DNA from 3 places in the Lactobacillus kullabergensis genome. Region 3 is predicted to be linked to each of the others. Evidence: predicted binding sites of a transcription regulator. Region 3 holds the regulator's gene; each other region holds the start of a gene.
The links. The regulator LexA, encoded in region 3, represses DNA repair genes until DNA is damaged. The targets are predictions, from matches to a motif close to CNAACANNTGTTNG.
Positions count from the first base shown of each region.

Region 1 (4,965 bases), 210 kb from region 3:
GATTGCTTTAGTTACTGATAGTACTAGCGCCATTACAAAACAAGAGGCAGAAAAAAATAACATTATTGTTGTTTCAATTCCAATTATTATAGGTAAAAAAGAGTATTTAGAAAATGTTGATATTACTTCTGATCAACTTTTCAAAATGCAGAGAGAGGGAGCAGATTTTCCCAAAACTTCTCAGCCAAGCACAGGCGATTTGATACGCCTTTTTGATCGCCTAAATAATGAAGGCTATGAAGCTATTATTGCTATTACACTTTCCAGCGGGATTTCTGGTTTTTATCAAACATTATGTAATATTGCAGAAAATCATCCGAAATATAATTTACATGCTATTGACACAAGAATGACTGTTCGCTTACAAGGTAATTTGGTTTTGGCAGCAGCTAAAATGATAAAAAATGGTCTTGATCTGGATACAATTTTAGCTCGACTTGAAAAAATCCGCTCAACTATTGATGAAATATTTGTGGTTAATGATTTAAATAATTTAAGTAGAGGAGGGCGCTTAAGCAATGCCAGTGCTTTTATCGGCTCAATGCTAAATATCAAGCCGCTGCTTACTTTCAAAGACGGCAATATAGTAGCTTTTGACAAAATTCGTTCTATGAAACGAGCTTTTATCAAAATTAAAAAATTAACGGTAAAAAAAATAGATCAATTGCCTTATAAAGATAAAATCAAGCTCTTTATTATTGATTCCAATGATAGCAGTCAGGTAGACGAAGCTAAAGCATTTTTAACAGAAAAATTTCCAGAGCAAAACATTTCCGTTACGAAATTTAGCCCTGTTATTGCCACGCATCTAGGAGAAAAGTCTTTTGCAATTGGTTGGATGATTGACATTGATAAAATAGATTTGACTAAATAAAAGCAACTTTTTGTAAGATTGCTTTTTTTGTTACAGAAATGTGAAGATACGTATGAAAAAGCAAATGGATCAAATAACAAAATGGGCTGTAGAGTTACAGAGTATTGCTCAAAACGGTATAGAATATGGTTATGATCGTTTTGATAGGGAGCGATACGAACAAGTAAGAAAAATTGCCACCGAAATGATGGCAGCAAAAACTGGACTATCAATAAATGTTGTTAAAGGCTTGTTTAGTAATGATGATGGGTACCAGACACCTAAAGTTTCTACTAGAGCTGCAATTTTCAATAAACAAAAAATCTTACTGGTTAAAGAAACTACAGATAATTTATGGTCAATGCCTGGTGGTTGGTGTGAACCTAACATAACCGTTAAAGAAAACTGTATAAAAGAAGCCGAAGAAGAATCCGGGCATAAAATTGAAGTTAAACAAATTATTGCAGTGAACAATCATTCAACTAATATTTATGATAAAGAGCGAATTGAAAGACCTATCAATGTTTGTAACGTCATCTTTTTGTGTAAAGACTTGGGTGGAAAGTTTTCAAAGAATACCGAAACTGATAAATGTTCATTTTTCGAACTTGATAATTTACCACCTTTATCATTGCCACGAAATTCTTTAGCAGAGATAAAAATGTGTTTTGAAGCGAATCAAAGTCCTAACTGGCAAACAAAATTTGAATAAAAAAGGCTTTGTATTAAGCCCCTTTGTGATCACTATTCTTTTTATCTGTTTTTGAAATCTCATTTAAAGCAGCACGCTGCTTTTTTTGATCAACATGAGTATATAAATCGGTTGCTGAGGTTCCTTTTTGGCCCAGTTGCTGAGCTACCAGCACTTGGTCTTTGGTTACCCCATATAGTTCAGAGGCCACTGTGTGACGTAATTTATGAGGAGTGAGCGGGTGTCCAAAAGCAGCTGAATATTTATTAACCATTTTCTCGATAGCGCTCGTGGTGATCCGACGTGTTTTATTATGCCAGCGAGTCAGGAAAAATGCTGAATCGCTTTTGACTGCCAAATAGCGTTGTTTTCTTATTTTCTTATACTCTCTAATGTAAATCAACGTCCATTCAGCAATTGGTACGCTGTCTCGCTGGCCACCTTTGCGGGTTACGTCCAACGTAGCCTTTTTAAAATTAATGTCTGGCAGATCTATTCCTGCGCACTCAGAAACTCTGATTCCAGTTCCTAAAATTAAAGCAATAATTGCCATATCGCGTTCTTTATTTGCTTTAAAAGCTGGTAACGCATGCTTATTGCATTTAAATTCATAATTATTTTCAATAAAATCCAAAAACTGGTATTTTAATTTTCCTGTGTACATGTGCGATTCAAGAACATGGGCCCGATAGTTTAAAGTTTTTGTGTTATTAAGAGAATCAATTTTGAGCATAACATTGCGTTCAAAGTACGGTTTGCCATTTATATTGTCAGCAGTAATGGTTAAAAACTTGAAAAGAGATCTCAAGGCATTAATAGACCGATTTATTGTTGTAGGCGAATTCAAGTTGCCTTGCTTATTTTTAGTATGACCTAAATAATTAATGTAAAGCATGATGTCATTGCGTTGCAGGTGAGCTAAAGTTTGAGTTTCAATACTTTTGTTATTTTCAGCCTTTGAAATGCCTTCATGACGGAGCCAGTCAAAAAATCTTCTTATTTCTGTTAGATACTGATAGGATGTAGCTAAAGAGTGACTTGTGCCAAAATTGTATTCTTTAACAAAATCAGGCATTTTATTTAATTCTTCATCAATTAGATCTAAATATTTCTTTGTTTCCACGTAATAAATTTCTCCTAGCTTAATTTAATAAGTTACATGCTTTATTATAAAACAAAACTAGAATGTATGTTTGTGTCGTGTATACTTATTATGGGATAGAGGAGAGGGAAAGGCGAAAATTACATTTAATGAAACAAAATACTGCTTTGATATTTTAGGATAAATCTTTTAAAAAGTTTGAAATAGAAATTTCGACTTTAATTGAAACTTATCTAAAAAGATGATATTCAGTTTTGCTAAAAATCAACCAACTAATACAAAAAAGTTGAACTTGTTTCTTAATTTAATACCTTTCATTAAAATTATAGTTTTAATGAAAGCAACTAAAAAATTGTTTAATATCAAACACATATTTTAAACTAAAAAATTATGCGAGCAGACTTTTTATACTTAAAATTGAAATTTTGACCATTATTACTCAACTATTATCAAAACTATTCGTATATGACTTCATAAAAAAATATTAGTGTGACTTTTTAGCTTTCAGTATTATTAACAAAACAACTCAAACTTTGATCAATAAAAAGTTCAAGTCGTTTCAAAGGAGGCTTAATGACAATTCAATGTACAACTGATCAAATTATGCATTGATTTTGATTTTAACGAGCTCTCAATTGACCTGTAACAATCTCAAAACAAAATTGTTTTTGTGTATGGCAAATCTAGTCTCAATCTCATAAGCTCTCTTTTAATTTTTTAATTTACTTTACATAATATATATTATACGAAGTTATATCAATAAAAGCAGCTACATTTGACTCCACTCTATCTTCACCAAAGTATATCTAATTTATTGAATTAAATTAGTAATTGGAGAACTAACTTTTTATTTTTGTTGTCATTAAATTTGCTTTTGAATAAATTTTTTATTGTATAAAAAATCCATAATTTTAGAAAGAAAAGTTTTATTTTACTTTATACAAAATAAAACTTATTGTTTGTGAAATTTGTAAATTAAATAATTACTAAACCCTTTTTATCATATCCAATATTAATTGATTTATTTAAAGTTTTTATGTTATAAGTGTAAAAATATAAATAAAAGCGCTTTCTACAATTGATAAATATATAAAAACAATTGGATTTTGTTTTTTCACTTAAGCGCTTTTCTACTTGCCCCTCTAGCAAGCGAATGCACGCTTTGATATAATATTTGCCACTCTTTCCTTTTTCACTTTAAGTTTAATTAATTGGTGCTTTTTTATTTTATTTTTCCAAAAAATAGCTTACAATACTATGTGGGGTATAGTTTAAAACATTTAGTTTGAGTATAATTTTGCCAAAAGCAAGTGTTTTATTCATTATTATTTTTGTTTTATTGTTCAATTCTATAATTAATCTGTTATTATAGAATATGGAATTATTTTTTTGAAAGGGTTGAATTTATTCCATGAGTATAAATTTAGGAAAAGAAATATGCCGTAGGCGGCGCGAACAAAAGTTGACCCAGGAGGATCTTGCTGAATTAAGTGACTTATCGGTTAACTTTATTTCTCGTTTGGAAAGAACAAAGAATCAAAACATCAGTATTCAAAAGCTTGACTCAATTGCCAGAGCTTTAAATACAACTACACCAGATATTATCATGAATGCTTACCGCTTTAAAGAAGTTAAGGTAGAAAATCACCAAGATAATACTCCTGTATTTATTAAGAAGGTTCTTAATGAACTTAGAAAAATGTCACCTGACAAAGCTGAAAGAGTATGTAAATCATTCATTATTTTGGCTAAGGAAATTAACAAAGATTAAAAAAAGCACGAAATAGATTTAACTATTTCGTGCTTTTTAAATTACTTAAATGCTTCAGTTAATGGTGGAACAACCTGTTTCTTCCTTGAAACAACACCTGGTAAACTGATTTCTGAATCTTTAACTTCTCCAAATGCCTTTTCAAATGAAGCCAAAGCTTCGTCTGAACCTATAACTAATGCAGTTGAGTCTGAATCAAGTACATTAGTTATAAGTAGCATAAACAAATCATAGCCCTTTGAATTTGCTGAATCTTTCATAGTTTTCAGGAAGGCTTCTTTGCGCTCTAATGCTTCTGGCAAGTCAACCACATTAATTTGAGCTACTCGTACATTTTTGCCATTTAATTCAAATGATTTGGCATCTAAATCGATTAGTTCTTCTTCTGATTTACTTGCTATATTAGTTCCGGCTTTTAATTCTTCCAAGCCATATTTTTCGTAACCTACACCAGCAATTTCGGCAAGTTCTTTAACGGCTTTTTTATCTCTGTCGGTAGTTGTTGGTGATTTTAGCAATAATGTGTCAGAAATAATGGCGGAAAGCAT
Region 1 covers NZ_CP029477.1:981,650-986,614, reverse strand. Annotated here, with positions in the region: gene DKL58_RS04655 (DegV family protein) at 1-874, shown strand, start outside; gene DKL58_RS04650 (NUDIX hydrolase) at 927-1,565, shown strand; gene xerS (tyrosine recombinase XerS) at 1,579-2,667, opposite strand; gene DKL58_RS04640 (helix-turn-helix domain-containing protein) at 4,058-4,417, shown strand; gene DKL58_RS04635 (manganese-dependent inorganic pyrophosphatase) at 4,459-4,965, opposite strand, start outside.
Region 1: xerS (tyrosine recombinase XerS) is a predicted target of LexA. The motif match lies at 2,727-2,740, and genes of this name have one in related genera.

Region 2 (4,965 bases), 880 kb from region 3:
CTAACATTTGATGGCGTACCACCTAAAATGTCTACTAAAATCACTGTTCCTTTTTTTGTTTCCAGTGAATTGTAAATATTGAACAGTTGATTTCTTGCCTCTTTCAAGCTCATCTCTTCGGTAACAGAAAAAGTAGCACAATTTTTCTGCTTTCCTACTATCATTTCTGCACTTTTTAAAGCTTCTTGAGCGAAATAACCATGACTAGCTAAAATAACTGCTACTTCATTTTCGCTTTCACTCATCATTTTCCCTCCTCAAGATAAAAGTTCCGAGCTGTTTCTATTTGCTCCATACTTAGTCCAAAATGTTGCTGAAAATAATTATCAGAGGTGCCAAATATCTCCCTGATTTTTTTAATAGCTGACATTATATATATTTCGCGTGTATCAATCATTGCCATTAAATAATCTAGATAGTCTTTTCTTTCTACTAATTCATGATATAAATCGTATTTCATTTTGTTACGTTTTTGTCGAACGGTTTTGGTTATCATATAGTCACGTACAATTTCTTCATCTTTTATATTCAAAAGAAGCATAAACAGCATTGAACTAAAACCTGTTCTATCTTTCCCTCCACGACAGTGATGTAAAATTGGCAGACTTTCGCATCTCACCATTGCCCTTAAAGCTCTACCATAAGCAATTTGAGCTTTTGAAGACGTTACCATATCTTCATAACTTTCAATAACGTTCCTGCCCTTATCATTAATATATCTTTTAGGAATAGCACCACTTTCCAACGCATTGACTAGCTTTTCATTCTCACCTTTCAAATCAACTACATCGGCTGAAACTTCGGAAAAGCTTGATTGAGGATCACAATAATATTGTTGAACCACTGTTGGTATTAATTTATTTGGATGGTATTGCCTCTCATGAGCTGAACGATAATCGATAATTGTACTGATATTATAATTTGCTAAAAGATCGCAATCATTTTCAGATAAATTGGTTAACTGATCTCCTCTATACAAGAGTCCCCACTTAAGTGTTCTACCATCATTAGACTCATACCCTCCCATATCGCGAACATTAATAGCATTTTCCAGAGGTAACACTCTCTCCGCAAATACATTGCTGGTATATTTTTTAGACCTAATGACAAAATATTTAGGTAGCTTCGATTTAGGCAAAATTAATTTGAAATTTCCTGAATTACTCTCTCCTACTTTTATGTTTATATTACTTTTAATTGGTACATCTCCCATAAACAACTCGGACTTTTCAGAAAAAACATTATCTGATTTTATCAATATCGTATCGTTATCCCTTTCAACGACTACATTTGACAAAGTATACGGTTGTCTTTTCATTAACTGATATTCCCCCTTCTATTGTAACTATTAGTAAATTTGCTAAATGTTATATTTGTATACGGTTTCAATATAATACGCATCTTTAACAATGTCAACCTAAATATAACAAACTTAAACATAGTTAAACTTAATATGTTAATATGTGTTTGATATATTACTAAAATGGTGATAAAATTATTTAAAAGAAGTGATTTTTTGAGTTTACAAGAAAAAAGATTAACAGAGATAAACATCCTGTTACGTAAAACTGGTTTTATGACGACTGTTGATATTGCCAAAAGCCTAGATGTTTCTTCAATGACTATAAGACGTGATTTAAAAAGGCTAGAAGAGCAAGGCAAAATCACTAGAATATATGGTGGTGCTCAGAGCAATTACCAACCCGAGTCAACTACAAATGAAAAGTTACAAAAAAATATTATTGAAAAAAAAGAAATTGCTAAATTATTAGCAAATAAGATTACTAATAATTCAACAATTTTTTTAGGTGCCGGAACGACATTACTAATGTCTGTGCCTTTACTGTTATCTAAAAATCTTACTTTTGTAACCAATAGTTTGCCTGCATTTAACGAAATTAATAAAAGTAAATGCCGCTTATTTTTGACAGGTGGAGAACTACATAGGAACACAGAAGAATTTTTAGGCGAAAAAGCTGAAAACATCTTTGAAGGCTTAAATTTTGATTATGCATTATGCTCAACTAACGGGATCAGTGATAATAGTGTAACTACCAGCACAATACCTGAAGGAAATATTCAAAACATAGCAATTGCTCACGCAAAAAAATCTTTCATAGTAGCCGATCATACCAAACTAAATCATTCTGATATCATCACGTTTCGTGATCTCGATAAGTTTGATCTTCTGGTTACGGATCCAAAAGTTTCTCCAGATGATGTTAAAAAATACTCAAAATATATTAAAATCATACATTAACTTATAGATTAGGAATAAAAATGGAAATTACAGTTACAGTTAATCCCTCAGTAGATCGTTTATACGAATTAAAACAATTGGAAGTAGGACAATTAAATAGAGTTCAACTGATCAAAAAAATGGTTGGAGGCAAAGGCATTAATGCTGCAAGAGTCTCTGCCAACCTTGGAGCCAAAACTGTAGCTACAGGATTTTTAGCCGGTTCAAATGGTAAATATATTTTAGAACAAGCTAAAAATGACCAGTATAAATGTAACTTTATTGAAACTAACGGTAACACAAGAAATTGCTACACTATAATTCAAAATGACGGTGAAAAAACGGAAATAAATGAATACGGAGATCATATTCCACTCGAATATTTCAACCAGTTGCAAGAAACTATCAAACAATTAATTACTAAAAATAAAGTTGCGGCAATTTCTCTAAATGGTAGCCTTCCTCCTAGTGAGATTCATAATTTTTATCCCCAAATAATTGCCAAAGTTCATGACCTTAACCCAGACATTAAAATTGTGCTAGATACTTCCGGAGAGGCCTTAGCTGAGGTATTAAACAGTCACTATTTACCAGACTTCATAAAACCTAATGAAACAGAAGTAGCAGAGTTATTATCTTTTCCTGTTACTAAGGATTACAGCTTAATCAAAGAAGAGATATTAAAAAGTAAACTGAAAAAAATTCCAAACATAATTGTTTCTTTAGGAGAAAAGGGGGCGCTTTTCAAGCATGAACATGATTTTTACAGTATTAAATTAAAACCAGTAAAAGTAGTTAATACCGAAGGATCAGGAGATTCACTTGTTGGTGGCCTTTTATATGCCTTAGGCAAAAACTATGATTTTAAAGAAGCCATCAAGTGGGCGATTGCATCTGGAACTGCTAACGCAATGGAAACCAAAACTGGTTTTGTTCAGCTCAGCAAAGTTCTGGAAGTTATCAAAACTATTAAAATTGAGCGAATTGTTGATTAACACACTTTTTCTCACCCCACTTAATTAGCACTAACAATAAAATTAAGTCTTGACTTTAATTTCTTATTTTTTTATAATTCGGTTATTGAAGTTGGAGGTAAGGATAATGACTCAATTTAGTCAAAAAGAAAATCAACTAAATAATCGTTATTATCTTAGCTACTATAGATAGGAGTTTGGGTTCATCTAGGTGAATTCAAACCAAACACAAGTTTGAATTTATCTATGATGGCTAAGGCTCTTTTAGTTTGGTTAGCCACATAGCTTTCTAAGTGGCTGACCACATCCAATCGTTTTTGGCAATTTAATTTTTGTGCACCCACTTAGAAGTAAGTGGGTATTTTTATGGAGGCAGAAAATGCGTTTTAAGAAATTGATCACAGGAATTAGTATTGTCGGATTAATGGCATTGGGAGGGTGCAGCAGCAAAAAAGCCAGCAAGGCGCCCGAGGTTAAACATGTTGGTGTTTTACAAGTAGTGCAGCACCCTTCTTTAGATAAGGCATACAAAGGTTTTAAAAAGGGACTAAAAGAAAGTGGTTTTGTTGAAGGTAAAAATCTTAAAATTGACTACCAGAATGCGCAAAACAATCAAGACAATCTGAAAAGTATGAGTGAAAAATTGGTTAATGAAAAATCTGATTTGATTTTGGGCATTGCCACTCCGGCAGCACAGAGCGTTGCCAATGCGACCCAAAAAATACCAACTGTTGTTACTGCTGTAACTGACTTAAAAGCAGCCAAGTTAGTTGATTCAGATGCTAAACCTGGCAGAAACATTACGGGAACAACAGACATGGTTTCTATTAAAAGACAAATTAAATTATTGCTATCAATCGTACCCAAGGCAAAAACTGTGGGCATTATGTACAATGCCGGTGAATCAAACTCTAAAATACAGGCCGATTTAGCTACGGCGGCACTGAAAAAAGCAGGAGTGAAAGTTTTGATTAAAACTGCAAACACAACTAATGATGTCCAGCAAGTAACTGAAACGCTTGCCTCTAAAGTTGACGGTATATTCGTTCCTACTGACAATACTTTCGATTCAGCTGCTTCTGTAGTTGGAAAAGTAGTCAAAGAAAAGAAAGTTCCCCTGGTAGCAAGTTCCGTCGATCAAGTTAGAACAGGTGGTTTGGCCTCAATCGGAATTGATTACGAATTATTAGGAGAACAAACTGGCAAAATGGCTGCTAAAATCTTATCTGGAAAAGCAAAGCCAGCTAACATGCCGGTTGAAAGAGCACATGATATGAAATTAGTTGTTAACAAGAGTATGGCTAAAGCACTGGGAATTGATCCTAAATCAATTAAAGCACCCAAATAATTTTAAGTTGATATAAAAAGGCCACTGAACAGTGAAATAAAAAGCAAAAGTGAAAAGCTTTGTTGCTTATTTCAAATGGGTGACCTTTTTATTTAGCCTTTGCTTTAAGTGATCATAATTATTATTATTTTTACAAGCTAAATTTATTATTTCTTGACTTTTTCTTCTTTATTTTTTATAATCTTCTCATTAAGGTTGGAGGTAAAGTTTTATGAAATATAATTTAATACGAGTCTCACAACTGAATAACCGTTATTACTTTAGCTATTTTAGATAAGGTTTGGGTTCATCTAGATGAATTCAAACCAGACTCAAGTTTTGAATTTATCTATGATGGCTAAAGTCCTTTAATTGCGGTTAGCCACATAACTTTCTAAGTGGCTAATCACAAATGATTATTACTA
Region 2 covers NZ_CP029477.1:308,220-313,184, reverse strand. Annotated here, with positions in the region: gene DKL58_RS01525 (PTS sugar transporter subunit IIA) at 1-245, opposite strand, end outside; gene DKL58_RS01520 (tyrosine-protein phosphatase) at 245-1,318, opposite strand; gene DKL58_RS01515 (DeoR/GlpR family DNA-binding transcription regulator) at 1,517-2,260, shown strand; gene DKL58_RS01510 (1-phosphofructokinase family hexose kinase) at 2,281-3,234, shown strand; gene DKL58_RS01505 (ABC transporter substrate binding protein) at 3,638-4,561, shown strand.
Region 2: DKL58_RS01505 (ABC transporter substrate binding protein) is a predicted target of LexA. The motif match lies at 3,437-3,450, and genes of this name have one in related genera.

Region 3 (4,965 bases):
TATGAGGTTGATTTAGACGGACAAAAAATTACTTTTTGTCAGGCAAAGATAGGTGCTGCAGCTGCTGTAGAGCTATTAGATTGGTTAATAAGCTATGGTGTTAAACAAATTTTAGCAATCGGATCAGCAGGCTGCTTAGTTGATTTACCAGAGAACTATTTTCTAGTGCCTACAAAAGCTATTAGAGACGAGGGCACATCCTTTCATTATATGAAACCAGGGACGTATATTGACTTAAAGTCAGAGTTTTTAACTAAGACCAAAAAATTGCTGAAAGAAGAAGGTCTTAAGGTTGAAGAAGTAACTACCTGGACAACTGATGGCTTCTTTAGGGAAACTGTCAAGAAAGTAAAGCAGGCTAAAGAGTTGGGAGCCTCTTGTGTAGAGATGGAATGTGCAGCAATGGCTGCGTGTGCACAATTCAGAGAGGCAGATTTTGCACAAATATTATTTACAGCCGATTCACTTAAAGATTTAGAAAATCATGATGACAGAGGCTGGGGTAGGGATGCTCATGAAGCAGCAATTAATTTAGCTGCCAATATCATTAGTAAAATTTAACCAAGTTTGTGAAAAATTACTGCTGTGGAACCTAAGTGAAACAGCGTTATTATTCACAAACAAATAACATAAAGGCTTTAGAAACAGCATTTTTAAGTATAATTTCAATATAAAGATTGTGAATTGATTTAAAGCATTAGTTGTGGAAAGTCAATTTCTTGCCATTATGACAGTATTTTGAGACGTTACGCTTGACTGCTAACAGGAATTTTGCTAGATAAATATCTAAAAATACTTAAAGTTCAAGCAAATCAAAATAATAGTCAAAATTAGTCTAATAAGCCAGTGAGACCAAGTGATCTGTCCGTAAAGAAAAATACCATTTGCTAGAGCGGTAAGTAAAACTGCTACTAGAAATATAGTAGTTAAAAGTGGTTTTTTTAGAAAACTTCCGGCAATAATGCCTAATGCGGACAAGACGTTGATCATGATTAGCCAAATTGGCAAACTAGTAAAAGATGAAAAGCTGGCGCTAATCATGAGAACACCATATATAATAGTTAAACAGATTGTTAGATATGACATTTTTATACCTCCTGCTAAAATTTAAGCATTTGGGGTCGACGCTATGTCAAGGAGATAATTATGTATTTGAAAGAATTTATTCAAAAGGAAAATACTACACCTGATACAGTTAGACATTATATCTATTTAAACTTATTAAATCCTGGTCGTAAGGGAAGAAACTATTGGTTTACTGAAAACGAAACTGATATTTTTGAAGCAATTAAAGAGTTCCAAGACTTAGGATTTTCGCTTCAAGAAATAAAGGACATAAAAAACTACACGATGAGTCGTGTAGTACTGAAAAGCAACGTACACAAAACTTAAAGTTAATTACGGATAAAATCGCCGTTATATCTGCAAAAATAAACAAATTAAAAATGCAGAAAAAAGTATTGGCAGAAGTAAAAGAAACTTTGCAGAAAAAAAGCATTATTGAAACTCGTAAAAAATAATTTTTGTTTATCCCAATAATGCTATAAAGCTCTTTTGTTAAATATTAAATAATAGTGTTGCGGTATAGCCCTACTACTTTACCTAAAATGTGGACGCTTGACAATATAATCGGTGCCATCGTATCATTTTCAGGCTGTAAACGATAGTGACCTTTTTCCTTGTAAAATCGTTTTACAGTTGCTTCATTTTCATCTGTCATTGCTACTACAATTTCACCGTTAATAGCTGAAGATTGTTTGCGGACAATTACATTATCTCCGTTTAAAATTCCAGCATTAATCATACTTTCTCCATGTACTCTTAACATAAAGAGATCGCCAGCATCATTTGCTAAATCAGGAGGCAAAGGGAAATAGTCTTCTATATCTTCAACAGCTAAAATAGGTTGACCAGCAGTCACGTCACCAACAACTGGAATTTCTTTTGGTTGGACACCAATTGCTTTTTTTCCTTCATCGGTTATTTCTAATGCTCTTGGTTTTGTAGCATCCTTTATTATTAAGCCCTTGTTTTCAAGCCTTGATAAATGACCGTGTACAGTAGAAGTGGAAGATAAATCTACAGCATGACATATTTCACGCACAGTTGGAGGAAAGCCCCTGTCTTCAACCGTTTCATATATATAGCGTAAAATTTGCAACTGCTTGTTGTTTTGTTTTGTAGTCATAGTTATCTCCAGTATTATAAACGTCTTTAATACTTTTAATTCTAGCAGATAATTTGGTATAGTACAAACAAGCGTTCTGAAAATTTTAAACTTTTTTTATTACAAATAATAATGTAGACTTTTTTAAGAGAGGTGCTAAAAATGAATGAAGATCTTGAGAAAAAACTAATAAATCGGATAAATGAACTTTATCATAAAAAGGAATCTGTTGGACTAACAGAAGACGAGGAAATAGAACGAAAGAAATTACATCTGGAATTTATTAAGAACTTCAGAGCAGGCTTTAAACAAGATGTAGAGAATTTAGTGATAATTGATAAAAATGGCAAAGAAATTACTTCTGAAATAGCGAAAAAAGCTCAAAGAAAAAAAGGTTTAAGAAAAGATTAACTTTGATCTTTAATTTTACTGTATTTTTAGGTAAGATATACCTATTGGACAAATTGAGGTGATTATTTTATGAACTTAGGATTAGCGATTTTTCTGATTGTTATAGCATTAATATTAGGACTTGTAGGAGGCTTTTATGGTGCCAGAGCATATATGAAAAAATATTTTAAGGATAATCCGCCAATCAGTGAAGATATGATTGTTGCCATGATGTCTCAAATGGGCCAAAAGCCTTCAGCTAAGAAGGTAAACCAAGTGATGAACATGATGAAGCACCAAAAATAAAAACTTACTAGATTGAAATAGTGTGGCGGAGAATAGACTCTCCGCTTTTTTACTGAATTTTTAGGTGAATAATGGGTATATTTTTTAAATTAGGCTGGTTTTTTAAAAAAGAAAAAAAGCGTTACCTAATTGGTATTACATTTTTGGCACTGACTTCAGTTGTGAACTTGGTGCCACCGAGAATCTTAGGTCTAATGGCTGATCAATTAGATGAAGGACATATTAGTTGGCAAGAATATGGTCTTCTAATTTTGGCAATTGTTTTAGCAGCCCTGTTGCTGTATGGCTTTCGCTATTTTTGGCGTAGTCAGATTTGGGGTGGTGCAGCAGAACTGGAACTACAGTTAAGATCGAAACTATTCCGTCAATTCATGGCTATGGATCGCACTTTTTACCAACGTCACAGAACAGGTGATTTGATGGCTCATGCTACAAATGATGTTTCAGCCGTTCAGGAAGTTGCCGGTGAAGGCGTGTTAACACTCGTAGACTCACTAATAATGAGTGTGTCTACTATGGTAGCCATGATTGCTTTTGTTGATTGGCGTTTAACACTTGTGGCTCTGCTGCCGTTACCATTTTTGGCTTGGGGAGCATGGAAATTAGGAGACAGGCTACATGATGCATTTGATAAGTCTCAAGCAGCTTTTTCCAGGTTAAATAATAAAACTCAGGAATCAGTTTCAGGTATTAAGGTTTTGAAGACATTTGGTCAAGGCAGGGAAGATACTGCTGCTTTTGACCAAATGATAGATGACACTATTAAAATCAATAAAAAAGTTTTTAAATGGGATTCTATGTTTGATCCATTAGGTACATTTCTAATTGGTTTGACATATACCATAACTATTATTTATGGTGGGATGCTCGTTTTTAACAAAGCACTCACTATTGGCCAGTTAGTTTCATTTATAGCATATATCGGCAATATGGTCTGGCCTATGTTTGCGATCGGATATCTTTTTAATATTTTAGAGCGTGGAAGCGCAAGTTACGACCGGATTGAAAAGCTGCTGGAAGAAAAGTCTGAAATCACGGATAAATATGCTGATCAAAAATTATCTGCCAAAGATATTGCTGGAGATCTTATTTATCATGTTAAATATTTTGCATATCCAGATGAACCGAAAGTTCAAGTGCTAAATAATATCGACTTTACGTTAAAAACAGGTCAAACTCTGGGTCTTGTGGGTAAAGTAGGAGCTGGTAAAACTACTATCATACAGCTTTTACTTAGGGAATTTGATAAGTATGATGGTCACATTACGTTAAATGGACATGATATCAGAGAGATCCCACTTAATGTTTTATTACGCCAAATATCTTATGTACCTCAAGACAATTACCTATTTTCAACCAGTATCCAAAAAAATATCGCTTTTTCAAAAGCAGACAGTAATGAAAGTGCTATTGTTTCTGCAGCAAAGAAAAGTGATTTGCACAATGATATTTTACAGATGCCAGGTGGCTACAATACTTTGGTGGGTGAAAATGGCGTTTCACTTTCCGGAGGACAAAAGCAACGTATGTCTATTGCCAGAGCGCTACTTAAACAAAGCCAAATCTTAGTTTTAGATGATGCTTTGTCAGCAGTAGATGCAAGGACTGAAATGGCTATTTTACGCTCTCTAAGAAAGGAACGTAAGGGAAAAACAACATTAATTGCTACGCATAGACTTACATCAGTAATGAATGCTGATTTAATTTTAGTACTAAAAAATGGTCGGATTGTTGAACGAGGGACCCATGACCAGTTGCTAAAATTAAATGGTTGGTATGCAGATATGTGGCAAAGACAAGAATTAGAAGACAAGGTAGGTGACTCCAATGGATGATGAAAATTCATTTCAATCAGTCTGGTCGCAAGAAATTCCAGTAAAAGAGCAACTTAGCATTTTTAAACGTTTATTGCGGTTTGTGATGCATTTTAAAAATGAAATGATTATTGCTGGTATAGGTGCCTTTTTAGTAAGTGTAATCAACGTTCTGCTGCCATATGGTTTACAGTATTTTTTAGATAATTTTTTGAGTAAAGCTGATGTTACAACACAAATAATTTTATTCGCTGGTTTTCTGTACGCATTTGGTTCCATTGTCAAAGG
Region 3 covers NZ_CP029477.1:1,188,821-1,193,785, reverse strand. Annotated here, with positions in the region: gene DKL58_RS05630 (nucleoside phosphorylase) at 1-561, shown strand, start outside; gene DKL58_RS05625 (hypothetical protein) at 787-1,086, opposite strand; gene DKL58_RS05620 (MerR family transcriptional regulator) at 1,147-1,392, shown strand; gene lexA (transcriptional repressor LexA) at 1,565-2,188, opposite strand; gene DKL58_RS05610 (DUF896 domain-containing protein) at 2,330-2,578, shown strand; gene DKL58_RS05605 (YneF family protein) at 2,648-2,863, shown strand; gene DKL58_RS05600 (ABC transporter ATP-binding protein) at 2,935-4,698, shown strand; gene DKL58_RS05595 (ABC transporter ATP-binding protein) at 4,691-4,965, shown strand, end outside.